Regions from separate parts of the Gordonia sp. NPDC058843 genome, predicted to be linked through region 2. Evidence: predicted binding sites of a transcription regulator. Region 2 holds the regulator's gene; each other region holds the start of a gene.
The links. Region 2 encodes LexA, which represses DNA repair genes until DNA is damaged. Its sites were predicted from a motif close to CGAACANNTGTTCG; they were not measured.

Region 1: ACFW3F_RS23540 (DUF222 domain-containing protein) is a predicted target of LexA. The motif match lies at 1,870-1,883, and genes of this name have one in related genera.
Region 3: ACFW3F_RS22205 (DUF222 domain-containing protein) is a predicted target of LexA. The motif match lies at 1,978-1,991, and genes of this name have one in related genera.
Region 4: ACFW3F_RS03710 (DUF222 domain-containing protein) is a predicted target of LexA. The motif match lies at 1,307-1,320, and genes of this name have one in related genera.

What each region holds. Positions count from the first base shown of each region.
Region 1 is NZ_JBHYNC010000058.1:13,412-16,494, reverse strand. Features, by position in the region: gene ACFW3F_RS23550 (amino acid permease) at 1-1,313, opposite strand, end outside; tRNA gene ACFW3F_RS23545 (tRNA-Gly) at 1,589-1,662, opposite strand; gene ACFW3F_RS23540 (DUF222 domain-containing protein) at 1,914-3,083, shown strand, end outside.
Region 2 is NZ_JBHYNC010000001.1:129,596-132,678, reverse strand. Features, by position in the region: gene ACFW3F_RS00625 (phosphoenolpyruvate--protein phosphotransferase) at 1-1,488, shown strand, start outside; gene lexA (transcriptional repressor LexA) at 1,466-2,170, opposite strand; gene ACFW3F_RS00615 (LysM peptidoglycan-binding domain-containing protein) at 2,402-2,944, shown strand; gene nrdR (transcriptional regulator NrdR) at 3,044-3,083, shown strand, end outside.
Region 3 is NZ_JBHYNC010000049.1:14,485-17,567, reverse strand. Features, by position in the region: gene rplA (50S ribosomal protein L1) at 1-225, shown strand, start outside; gene ACFW3F_RS22205 (DUF222 domain-containing protein) at 324-1,952, opposite strand; gene ACFW3F_RS22200 (ABC transporter substrate-binding protein) at 2,159-3,083, opposite strand, start outside.
Region 4 is NZ_JBHYNC010000003.1:171,564-174,646, forward strand. Features, by position in the region: gene ACFW3F_RS03710 (DUF222 domain-containing protein) at 51-1,292, opposite strand; gene ACFW3F_RS03715 (hypothetical protein) at 1,690-1,980, opposite strand; gene ACFW3F_RS03720 (GNAT family N-acetyltransferase) at 1,983-2,495, opposite strand; gene ACFW3F_RS03725 (reverse transcriptase family protein) at 2,833-3,083, shown strand, end outside.

The DNA of each region.
Region 1 (3,083 bases), on a different contig from region 2:
GGGAGATTCTGTCCGGCGATGACTGCGACACTCATGAGCAACGCGATGATCGGGCCGGCCGGATAGAGCCACGCCTTGTACGGGAGTACGCCGAGGTCCAGACCTTGCGCCTGCCACGCCCGACGGAACCGATAGTGAGCCCAGGCGATACCCATCCAGGTGATGAAGCCGGCCACCGATGAGGCGGTGACGAGCCAGACGTAAGCGCGACCGTCGCCCACCCGACTCGCCAGGAAGCAGAGGGCACCGATGGCCGTCGTCGCGGCCACGGCGAGGAGTGGCACACCTGATCGCGTGACCCAGGAGAACACACGTGGCGCGTTGCCCTGAACCGACAGGCCGTACAACGCGCGGGTTGCCGCGAACAGGCTTGCGTTGCCCGCCGACAGGATCGCGATCAGGATCACGGCGTTCATGATCGATGCCGCCACCGCGATCCCCGCGTCGGAGAACACCAGGGTGAACGGGGCGATCGCGATGTTCTCCTCGGATGCATTCAGCAGATTGGGATCGGTGTACGGGATCAGGAACGCGATGATGGTCAGGGTGCCGATGTAGAACAACAGAATGCGCACGAAAACGGTGCGCACAGCGCGCGGAATCGCGGTCTTCGGTTCGACTGCCTCGCCGGCGGCGACCGCGATCATCTCGGTGCCCTGGAATGCGAAGCCGGCGATGAGGAAGACCGACAGCATGCCGAGCGGGAAGTCCACGAACGGAGCGTCGTCGATCGTCCAGTTGCTGAACCCCGGCGACGGGCGGTCGCCGACGACACCGAGAATCAACAGCACGCCGACGATGAGGAAGACGACCACCGCGATCACCTTGATCGCCGCGAACCAGAACTCGGTCTCGCCGAATGCCTTGACCGCGAACAGGTTCAGCGCGAGCAGACCCGCCAGGAACACGACCGACCAGATCCACGACGGCACGTCGGGCGCCCAGTACTTCATGATCAACCCGGCGGCCACCAACTCGGCGGCCAGGGTGACCGACCAGTTGAGCCAGTAGTTCCACCCCGCCGCGAAACCGAAGGACTTGCTCACGAAGCGTCTGCCGTATTCCTCGAACGGGTTGCTGCACGGGATGTATGCCGACATCTCGCCGAGGCTCTGCATGAGGAAGAAGACCATGCAACCCATCAGCAGGTACGCCAGGATGGCGCCACCCGGGCCCGCGTCGGAGATGGTGGCGCCGGAGGCGACGAACAAGCCGGTGCCGATGGCGCCGCCGAGCGCGAGCATGCTGATGTGACGGCTCTGAAGTCCCTTGCGCAGAGATTCGTCGGGGGTGATCCCCAGAGGACTGGACATCGGCAGAGTCTAACGGCCGGTCGGCCTGTCGGCCGGGCGTTGCGCTGTGGTGGCGTTCGCCACCGGAGGTCATCGAGGCCTGGGGGTTTCCGACTGCACGCGCCGGCCGCGACGTTCGGCGAGCCCGTTCCACCGATCCCCCGGGAGCGCGCCGTGCTCGTCGCTTGGGATCTCGACAGCGGACACGTGGCTGGGCGGCATGCACTCCCGTGCGGGGTGGGGTTGCCGGGAAGGCGGAGGAGAGAGGTACAAAACCGCACTATCCGCGGTGCTGGTGGAGCCGATGACGGGAATCGAACCCGCGTATTCAGCTTGGGAAGCTGATGTTCTGCCATTGAACTACATCGGCGTGCGAGTGCTCGACTCGCGATCGACAGCCTAGCAAACCCGTGGCCGGGCAGGTCGTCGGCACGTGCAGATGTCGCGAATCGTGGCGTCCAGCGCAACTATCGGCTACATCTGACGGCGGTGGGCGGCGGCCGGCGGACGCGAACCGGTTGCGACGCAGAGCAACTCGACCGAAGGGGTTGCGCGCTGGGCAATCGCCCGGTAGTCTCGAACATAGTTTCGAGTCAAGCCATGATGACAGGGGATCAAATCATGGCTTCGATTGAGCCATCTGCACCACAACCACTCCTGCTCGACCAGTACGAGCGTCTACATGCGCTGCTGGACGAGATCGCCGAGACGTCGTCCACGGACTGCTCCGAGACCGATCTGCTGCAGGTCGCGATCGAGCACGAGCGTGCCGAACGGCGGATGCTGTCGGTGTTCACCGACCATATCGTCGACATCGACGAGCGATGGGCGTACCGGAAGATGGGTTGCCAGACCGTCTCCAACTTCCTGTGTCACGTGCTGAATCGGCGCGGCGAGGCCAACCGCTTGATGAACCGCGTGTGGGCACTGGGAAAGTTCCCGGACATGCAGGGTGTCCCGCTGGAGGCGCGCTTCCCGGAGACCGCCAAAGGTGTTGCCGACGGCGAGATCTCGGGACGACACGTCGACGTCGTGATCGAGGTGATGCGCAAGATCCCCGCCGATGTCGACCCCGCCGAGAGGCAAGCAGCCGAGGCAACCCTCGCGCACTACGCGCGTGAGTACGACCCGTCGTCGCTCCGGGACCTCGGTGCTCGCATCCTCGCCCACCTCGACCCCGACGGAACCATCACCGACGACCGGGACCGCGCCCGCAACCGCGGACTGAAACTCGGCCCGCAGGACGCCCAACTCATGTCCCGGCTGACCGCCACCCTCGACCCGACGACGCGCGCCATGTTGGACGTCGTCCTGTCGGTCTGGGCCGCGCCCGGGATGAACAATCCCGCAGATCCGCATTCGCCCACCGGGAGCCCTGCCGACGCGCACCCCGACGCACTGGCCGCGGCCGCCGAGCGCGACGAGCGTTCGGCCGAGAAGCGCAATCACGACGCGCTCCGCGCCATACTGCGGTTCGTGCTCGACGGCGGCGCCCTCGGCGGCTCGCACCATGGACTGCCGCCGCACCTCATCATGACGATCTCCGAGTCTTCGCTCCGCGAAGCGGCCGGCGACCCCGCACGCACCGCGACAGGAACGCTGCTGCCCATCAAAGATGTGGTCGAGCTCGCCGCCGAAGCGCAGCACCACCTCGCCGTGTTCCGCGACCACACCAGTGAGGTCCTCTACCTGGGGCGGTCCCGGCGGTGTGCATCCCGCGCACAACGTTTCGCCGCCGTCGCCCGCGACGGCGGATGCACCCACCCCGGCTGCACACGTGCCTCGTTCGAC
Region 2 (3,083 bases):
GAGGTGCTCGCGGCCACAGCGGGCCTCGCCGAGGACCGGGGCTGGATCGGTGCCGCAACCGCCCTCATCACCAAGGGCGCCTCCGCCGAGGCCGCTGCCGTCGTGGCCACCGACCAGTTCGCGGCGGTGTTCACCAAACTCGGTGGGCTCATGGCCGAGCGGGTCACCGATCTGAACGATGTCCGGGACCGCGTCCTCGCCGAATTGCTCGGCCTACCCGAACCGGGCGTGCCGACACCGGAGGTGCCGTCGGTGCTGCTGGCCGACGACCTCGCACCCGCCGACACCGCGGGCCTCGACCCGACGAGCACGATCGCTCTCGTCACCCGCCTGGGCGGACCGACCAGTCACACCGCGATCATCGCGCGGCAACTGGGCATCCCGTGTGTGGTGGCAGTCGCCGATCTCGCCGAGATCGAATCCGGCACAACCATTCTCGTCGACGGGACGACCGGGCGGATCGAAGTGGAGCCCGACACGGAGACAGCCCGGACGCGCGTCGACGAGGACCGGCGGCACGCCGAAGTCGTCGCCGGCTGGACGGGCCCGGGCCACACCGCCGACGGTGCTCCGGTCTCGGTGCTCGCCAACGTCGCCGACGGATCGTCGGCAAGGGCCGCGGCCGGCCACCCCGTCGAGGGTGTCGGACTCTTCCGCACCGAACTCGCGTTCCTCGAACGCGCCGACGAACCGACGGTCGACGAGCAGGCTGCGATCTACCGTGAGGTCCTCGACGCGTTCGACGGACAGAAGGTGGTGATCCGCACCCTCGACGCCGGGTCCGACAAACCCCTCCGTTTCGTGACGCATCCCGACGAATCCAATCCCGCGCTCGGTGTCCGAGGGGATCGGATCGCGCTCGCACATCCCGAGATCCGTACGCATCAACTCGATGCGATCGCGCGGGCCGCAGAGGGTGTCGAGGTCGCGCCGTGGGTGATGGCGCCGATGATCGCCTCGCCGGCGGAGGCGCGCGTGTTCGCCGCGGAGGTCCGTGGCCGGGGTCTGGTGGCCGGGGTCATGATCGAGGTGCCCGCTGCGGCGATCCTGGCCGAGGCGGTCCTCGCCGAGGTGGACTTCGTGTCGATCGGCACCAACGACCTCACCCAGTACACGATGGCGGCCGACCGGATGTCGGCCGATCTCGCCGGGCTCACCGACCCGTGGCAACCCGCCGTGCTCAGCCTGATCGCCGGAGTCGCCGCCGCGGGAGTCCGTCAGGTCAAGCCGGTGGGGGTGTGCGGGGAGGCGGCCGCCGATCCGAATCTCGCCTGCGTGCTCGTCGGACTCGGGGTGACCTCGCTCTCCAGCGCGCCGGCCGCAGCGGCCGCGGTGGGAGCACGACTCGGCGAGGTGACCGCGCAGGACTGTCGCGCGGCCGCCGACGCCGCGTTGGCCACCTCCGACCCCGCCGCGGCGCGTGAGGCCGCCGCGGCAGTGCTCGACCGTTCGGTCGGTGGAGAGGTCAGACTCGCCGCATCACGGTGACGACCTTGCCGAGGATGACGGCGTCGTTACCGGGGATCGGATCGAACAGTTCGTTGTGCGGCATGAGCCAGACGTTGGCGCCCTGACGCTTGAAGGTCTTCACCGTGGCCTCGCCGTCGATCATGGCCGCGACGATGTCGCCGTTGTCGGCGACGTTCTGCTGGCGGACCACCACCCAGTCGCCGTCGCAGATGGCGGCGTCGATCATCGACTCGCCCACGACGCGCAACAGGAAGAGTGAGCCCTCGCCGACCAGTTCGCGGGGCAGCGGGAAGACGTCCTCGACGGCTTCTTCGGCGAGAATCGGACCGCCGGCCGCGATCCGTCCGAGGACCGGCACGAAGGTCGGCTCGGGCAACTGGCTCGCCGTCGGGTTCTCCGGAGTGGGCGGTTCGCTCGGGGCGATGTTGACCGCTCGGGGCCGATTCGCGTCGCGTTTGAGCAGTCCCTTGCGTTCCAGCGTCCGCAGCTGATGGGCCACCGACGACGTCGAGGCCAGGCCGACCTCGTCGCCGATCTCCCGGATGCTCGGCGGGTAGCCGCGCTCGCGTACCGAACGGCGGATCACCTCCAGGACCCCGAGTTGCCGCGGGGTGAGTGAGGCCTCGGCGGCGGCGACGTCGATCGGGGCCTCGGTGTCGGCGCCCCGCGCTCGGCCGCGCCTATCGCCGGTGTCACTCATGTTCGGTTCCTCTCGTCTTTCGGAACGTGCAGGTAGATGGCCCGTGGGATGTCTCAGCCGCGTCCGAGCCTAGCGGAGTGCGGGCATCACCTCAAACATTTGTTCGATGTGTCGCGAGACTTTGTCGGTGCGCCGTGCTACAAATTCGAACATCAGTGCATCGAACACCTGATCGAAGTTCGAACACCGAACAACCGCACACCCAGCACACCAGAACTCCCGGAGGGCACCATGCGCACCGCCACTCTCGTCGCTCCCGTCCACGCCGAACGCCCCGTCGTCACCCGGGCGAGCACCGATCGCGCCGATCGTGTCCGGACCCGGGCCCCGCTCTCCGACGGCACCAGGCCGGTGGACACCCGGCCCTCCGGCAACCGGCCGGCGGGTGGCTCATCGCCGCTCACCCCACGCCTGGGTGGCACGCACTGCGGTTCGCCGATGGGGGCGAGGGGCCGGGGCCCGGTCGCGCCGAATGCGGCGGTGTTCCGTCGCCGTCGCCGCACCGCGGTCGCCGTCCTCGCCGGCGTCGGGCTGGCGTTCGTCGTGTGGGTCTTCGGTGTCGTCGGGCAGAACTACTCGGACTCGATGACGCCTGCCGCGGTGAGCGCGGAGGTCGTCCACGTCCGCTCGGGGGATTCGCTCAGCACGATCGCCGGCCGGGTGGCGCCCGAGATGCCGCGTGAGGTCGTGATCGACGAGATCGTCGCGATGAACGATCTGCCTTCGAGCGCGCTGCAGGTGGGCCAGCCCCTGCTCACCCCCCGGTACCGCTGAGGCCGGGCGGTATCCTCGGTGTCACAGGGGCCGGCCGAGAAGCGGCGGGGCGCACGGTTTCACTGCGCTCCAGCGTCCCGAGACCTGCGTGAGGACACGATGCGCTGCCCCTTCTGCAAGAACGACGACACCAAGGTCA
Region 3 (3,083 bases), on a different contig from region 2:
GTCGACAAGGCAGCGAACCTGCACTTCGTCATCGGCAAGGCTTCGTTCGACCCGGCCAAGCTGGCCGAGAACTACGGCGCTGCCTTCGACGAGATCATGCGCGCCAAGCCGTCTGCCGCCAAGGGCCGCTACATCAAGAAGGTCACCGTCTCGACCACGACGGGCCCGGGCATCCCGGTTGACCCGGCGGTCACCCGTAACTTCACGGAGGCACCGCAGGTCTGATCTCGCATCAGGCGCACTGACACCCACGAGGGGCCCGGCATGTTGATGCCGGGCCCCTCGTGTTTGTCTGCTGGTCCGCTCGCCGTGTTTGCTTGCAACTACCTGTGTTCGGTGAGTACGCGTGCGAGGGCCGCTTCGACTGGGGTCAGCGGTTCTGTGGTGAGGCGCTTGAGTGGTGTTCGCGGGTGGACGAGTTCCCGGTACGCGAGTTCGAGACGCCGGCCGGTGTGGTCGAGGCTGGCGGCGTCTGAGCGTGACTGTCCGCCGGACCGGGGTGGTGGTCCGTGGATCTCGTCGCGTATGTCGCGCAGGTGTGTCGCGAACCGTTTGGGTATGTCGGGTCGGCGGTTGAGGCGGCCGGGGTTGGGTGGTGCGCCCGGTTCGGCGTTCAACCGCCAGATGCAGCGGCCTTCGTCGGGGCCGGACCGTTCGATCCGGGTGGTGTACTGGCCGGGCTGGTCACCGACCATCCGGTTGTGGCGCGGGCAGGCCGGGGCGAGCTGGTCGATGTCGGTGAGACCACCTTTGGCCCAATCCTTGTGGGCGTGATGCATGTCGACGTGGGTGGCGGGCTGGTCGCAGCCGGGCGCTGAGCAGACCTCACCGTCGGGGCGGGCGAAGGAGACGAGGCGTTGTGCGCGGGTGGCGAGGCGTTTGCCGCGCCCGAAGTACAGGGGCACTGCGGTCGAGTTCTTGAAGATCGCCAACCACGGTTGGACATCGGCGGCCATCTCGATGAGGTCGGGGATGGGGAGCAGGGTGCCGGTGGCGGTGGTGGCGAGCCCGGCTTCACGGATCAGGTCGTCGAGGTCGGCTTTGATGATCAGTTGCACGGGTAGTCCGCGGTGCGATGTTCCGAGCAGGCCGTCCTCGAGGACAGCCTTGAGAAGTGCGTTGAGTGCGTCGTGGTTGATCTGGGCGGGGGTCCGGTCGTCGCGGTCGGCGGCGGCGGCGAGAACGTCGGGGTCGGCGTCGTCGACCGAACCGGTCGGCGAGTGCGGGTCGCCTGGGTTGTTCATGCCGGGTTTGGCCCAGACGGCCAAGAGCATGGTGATGCGGGCGGCGAGTTCGGGGGTGAGGGTGCCGGTGAGTTTGGCGGTGCCGTCGGCGCGTTGGCGGTTGACCCACAGATTCCGGCGCCTTTTGCGTTCCGAATCGTCGGTGAGGGTGCCGTCGGGATCGAGGTGGGCGAGCAGACGGGCACCCAACTGGGTGATGTCGGCGGGCGTGTGATCGACGGCGATCCCGGCCATCTGTCGTTCGGCCGCGACTTTCACATCGTGTGCGACGGCGTGCGGTATCTGGTCGAGGACATCGAGGGCGGCCTGCACGTGTGCAGAGCCGACCGCTCCTGCGGCGAAAGCCTCGGCGAAGCAGGGGTGTTCGGGTTGCAGGACCTCGCCGCCGAGGCTGGTGCGGGTGGCGGTGGCATCCATCTGCTTACGGCGCCGCATCGGGTTGGAGACCCGCAGCCGGTGGGTCATGAACTGCATGAGTGTTCGGCAGCCTGCTTTGCGGGGCAGGTCGCGGGCCTCGACTTGATCGATCTGGCGGTCACCGGCGACGGTCAACCGGGCGATGGCACGTTCGGTATCGGCTGCCACATCAGCCAACTCGGCATCGGTACACGGCGACAGGTCGACGGACTGCAGTTCATCGAGGATCGCATGCAACTCGGTCACCAACTCGACGGCACGCGGTTGCGGCGTAGCGGGCTCGTCAGACATGGCCACCCCCGGAGAACCGTTGCTGCGAATGTGTGTTCGAGTGTACACCAACACGGGCACATGGCAACCCTAAAAACTATGTTGTGCAACGCTATTCGACGGCGAGAACTTGTCAGTGCCTCGTGGTAGGGGTGTACTGAAATGTCCGTGGGGCGGCGGCACAACAATCGCCGCCGCCCTACGCGTTCTACAGGGCGTCCCGCGACTCACTCCAGCCAGTTGTTGCCCCCGAGGTCGAGTTGCGCGACGTCGAGCGACGGCGTGATCCCGGATTCGGGTGCAAGGCCATGATTCTCCAGGACATTGCGCATGATCTCGGCGGCGTCGATGTTCAGTGGGCTCGACACCCACATCGCGTACGGAAGGTTCACGAATCGGTTCTCGCGCACCGCCTTCAGGTTCCGGCTCGCCGGGTTCGAGCGCAGTGCGGCGATCTTCTCCTCGACCGACTGGCCGGGATAGTCGACGAACACGATGACGTCGGGGTCCGCGGTGGTGAGGCGCTCCCAGCTGACGGCGGTCCAGGTGTCCTCGATGTCCTCGGTCGCGTTGCGGGCGCCGGCGGCGTCGATGATGCCCTGCGGGCCGCCGAAGGATCCGGAGGAGAAGATGGTGTCGGAGACGCTGTCGAACACAAAGACCGTGGGTTTGTCGGCGGGCTGCGGTGCCGCGCGCAGCTTTTCGAGGCGATCGCCCACCTCGTCGGCCGCGGCGGCGCCCTGGTCGGGATTGCCGGTGATGGTGCCGATGTTCCGCAGATCGGTGTCGAGCGCGACCCACGGGTCCATGGTGCCGCGCTGCGCCTCACCCTCGACCTGCCGGCACGCCTCGGACTGCTGGTACACGTCGATGCCGTGCGGGGCCAGGATCTCCGGCGTGATGCCGCGCGACTCGCTCATTCCGTAGTTGTATCCGGCATACAACACCTGGGGTTTCGCCGCGACGATGTTCTCGAGCGTGGGACGTTCGGTCGCGACCTCGTTCAGTGTGTCCACTTGAGGTCCGTACTCGAGCCGGAGGACGTCCTTGTCCCGGGCGAGCGCACTCACGGCCACCATCTTGTCCCGGGCGCCTGCCGCCAGCGCGATCGCGATCATGCCGCCGTCGTTGACGAACAACCGGTCGAGAGGC
Region 4 (3,083 bases), on a different contig from region 2:
ATTCCCGCGAAACCGCGGTTGCGAAAGGTGCTACGCGAAGTGTGTGGTGGTCAGGCCGCGCTGTCGAGTCGCATGGTGCGCCGGTTGTAGGCCGGTAGGGGTCGGCGCCGTGGGTCGATGGTGGCGGGCGGGACGAGCCAGGGGTGTCGGTCGAATCCGATGATGACGCCCCACCCGTGATGGTGCACCTGGGTGTGGCAGCGTTGGCAGAGTAGGCAGCCGTTGTCGAGGTCGGTCGGTCCGCCGTCGGCCCAGTGTTCGATGTGGTGGACCTGCGTATGTGACGGCGGCGCTCCGCATTTGATGCAGCATGTGTCGCGGACGATCACCGCTTTGCGCAGATGCGCTGGGAACAGGCGCCGTGTCTGGCCCATCTGTAGCGGCACGCCTTCCCCGTCGAGAACGATCTCGGTCATCGTCCCGTCGCACGACATCTGTCTCGCCGTTGCCTGGCTGACCGATCCGGTCCACGGCAGGCTGGCTGGGTCGGCGCCGGTGGCGGGGAGGGTCAGCAGGAGTTGTGTCCGTGGGCTTCCAACACTGTCGATACTCGCGCCCAACGCTGCTTGGTCGAGGATCAACTCTAAGGCGTCGGCGCGGCGTTGCTCAGCGGTGCGACGGTCGTCGGCGCCGTCGGGTTCGGGCCGAGGATAGGATCTTTCGTCTATCATCGACAGGAACTTTTCGCCGACCACTTGGGTGAGGTCCGCGCGGATGTCGATGCGTCCGTCGTCGGTGGTGTGAGCGTTGACGGTGTTGAGAGATGGGTCGTCGGCGGCAGGGATGCCGGTCTCAGAGGCGTCGGCAAGGGTGTTGCCGATGACGCGGGCGTGTTCAAACACTTGCGTCGGCGTCGCACCAGACAAGGCTTGGGCGAGGAGTCCGATCTCGTGCGCCGTCTTGTCGTCGTCGGAAACCCCATCGGGGCAGCGTTTCTCGATACGGTTCATGCCGCGGATGATGGCATCGACTATCTCCGAGGACAGCCGTCCGTCGGCGGCGTGACGAGCGACGGCGGGCAACGCGGCCAGGCCATCGACGCCTCGCATGACTCGTAGGGCTGTTGCGGGCGCGAGCCCTGATTCGATCAGCATCTTCTTGGTGGTGCTGCCAGATATCTGCGCGACGCCTAGATCGTCGAGTTGCGCTGTGTGGGTGACGATCTGATGGGACACAACGTTGCCGATCAACCGCAGCATGTTCAACGCGTCGAATGTTGCTGCCCCAGTGGGGTCGTCGGCGGGTGGGGTGATCTCGACGAGCTGGTCGAGGAGGGTGTCGAGCTCTGGCATGCCTCCACTGTACGGGAACAGCCGTTCGATTTCGAGGTTTGTCCACAGGGTCTGAATCGACGAAATCGTCTACTGTGCAGGCGATTGCGTCGACTGTGCGCCTATTTTCGTTGACTGTGCGTTCATCGTTGACTGTGGTGAACTTCAGTCACATCCGTATCGCCACTTCCGTCGAAAGTAGTGCTGCAGTAGTGAGCTGATGATCCTCTGCCGGCGGGAAGGCGACACGGAATCCGCGCGTTTCCGAGCGTGCCCCGCTCCGGGCTTCCGATTCGAGCGCAGGACGGTCGGCTTGTGCACGGTCTATCCCGACAATCCGAGGAATGACGCGGTTTCTCGTACATGCTGTGGCTGTTGGGTAGTCGTTCTACCCGGTGAACGGAACAGGATCGGACGATCACGAAGACCCACCAGGTTCCATATTGGTGCGGTCGGCTGGTCCGGGTGTCCACCTGGTCTCGGTCCTGAGTGCGCGCAGGACGGACTCGCGCCTGCACGTCAAGTGGCTTGGCAGGCCGAGCTTCGCGTCGTCCATCAACTGCGCACGTTGCGGGATGGCCTCAAGCTCGCGCGGCGTCAGGTGGATCGCGATGGCAATGATCGCATCGTGGTGCTCTGCTTCCAGTTGGTAGCTCGCGAGCGGCATCGCCCCCGAAGTGACCTCGTGGTCCTGTCGCTCGCCGTTCACATCTATGCAGTGGTCATGCGTACTTCATGGCAATCCCAGGCTGGGTCGTAACGTGTGACCCCGTCGAGGTCGAATCCGTGTTTGCGATAGAACGCCACTGCCCGTGCATTGTCGCGTGCAACCCACAGGTAGGCCCGGGTGCCGGTTCCGCCCAGGACTGCGGTCATCAAGTCCAGCGTGACGCCGGTGCCGTGATGCCGGAGAGTGACATTCAGGGACCACAGTTCGATCGGTGCGGAAGCGTCGTGGTCGCGAGCCGGGCCGCTCGTTGCGAAGCCGACCATCTCGTGTGTGGCGATGGAGGTCGCGCACCGGAGGCGAACTCCGCGCGCAGCATGGTCCGCGAACTCTCCGAGAGTCTCCCGCCAGCGGGAGGCCGACACGGCGGGCGTGAGCGCATCGAGTCTGTCCTGCGCCACCATCCCCGCGTAGGTCGCTTTCCAGATGGCGGTATGCGCGGTCGAGATCTCTTCGATGTCACTCGCGTCGACGGGCCGAATCTCGTAGTCACCCATAGACCCCGGGTCTACCAGACCCGGGCCACATCAGAGACACGTGGACACATGCGTCTTCCCCGGCGGTGTCGGACGCCCGTGGCACCATGTCGTTGATGAACGACGGGCGAGGTGAGAGGGGATCGTCGCGATCCGTCTCAGGGGTAACCCCTGGGTGCACTTCACAGCTGGTTCCTGCGTCCGACGCCGGCGCGCACGCTTCACGTGCCACGCGGCGCCGCTGCACCACAGTTCTGGTTACCACACCCGTCGTTCATCACCGCCCTGGCCAACGCCACCACAGCCCGCGACGCCACAGCGCACGACACCCCAGCGCACGACACCCCACGACGACGCCGTGACCGAGCCATTCCTGTCTGCCCACGAGACCGCCGAAGTCGCTGCGGCGTTCTCGCGTACGTATTCGGCGTGGACGTGGCCGGAGATCGTCGACGCGCTGCGTAGTGTTCTGCCCGCTGAGGTCACCACCGATGTGGCCGACCGCATCTTCGAACTCTCGACTCACGAACCCCGACACCCCGCACGGGTGGTCGTCGAAGCCCTCGTCCCGTGGACCCACCCTGCGTCCGAAGCCCGCCGGCCCATCCT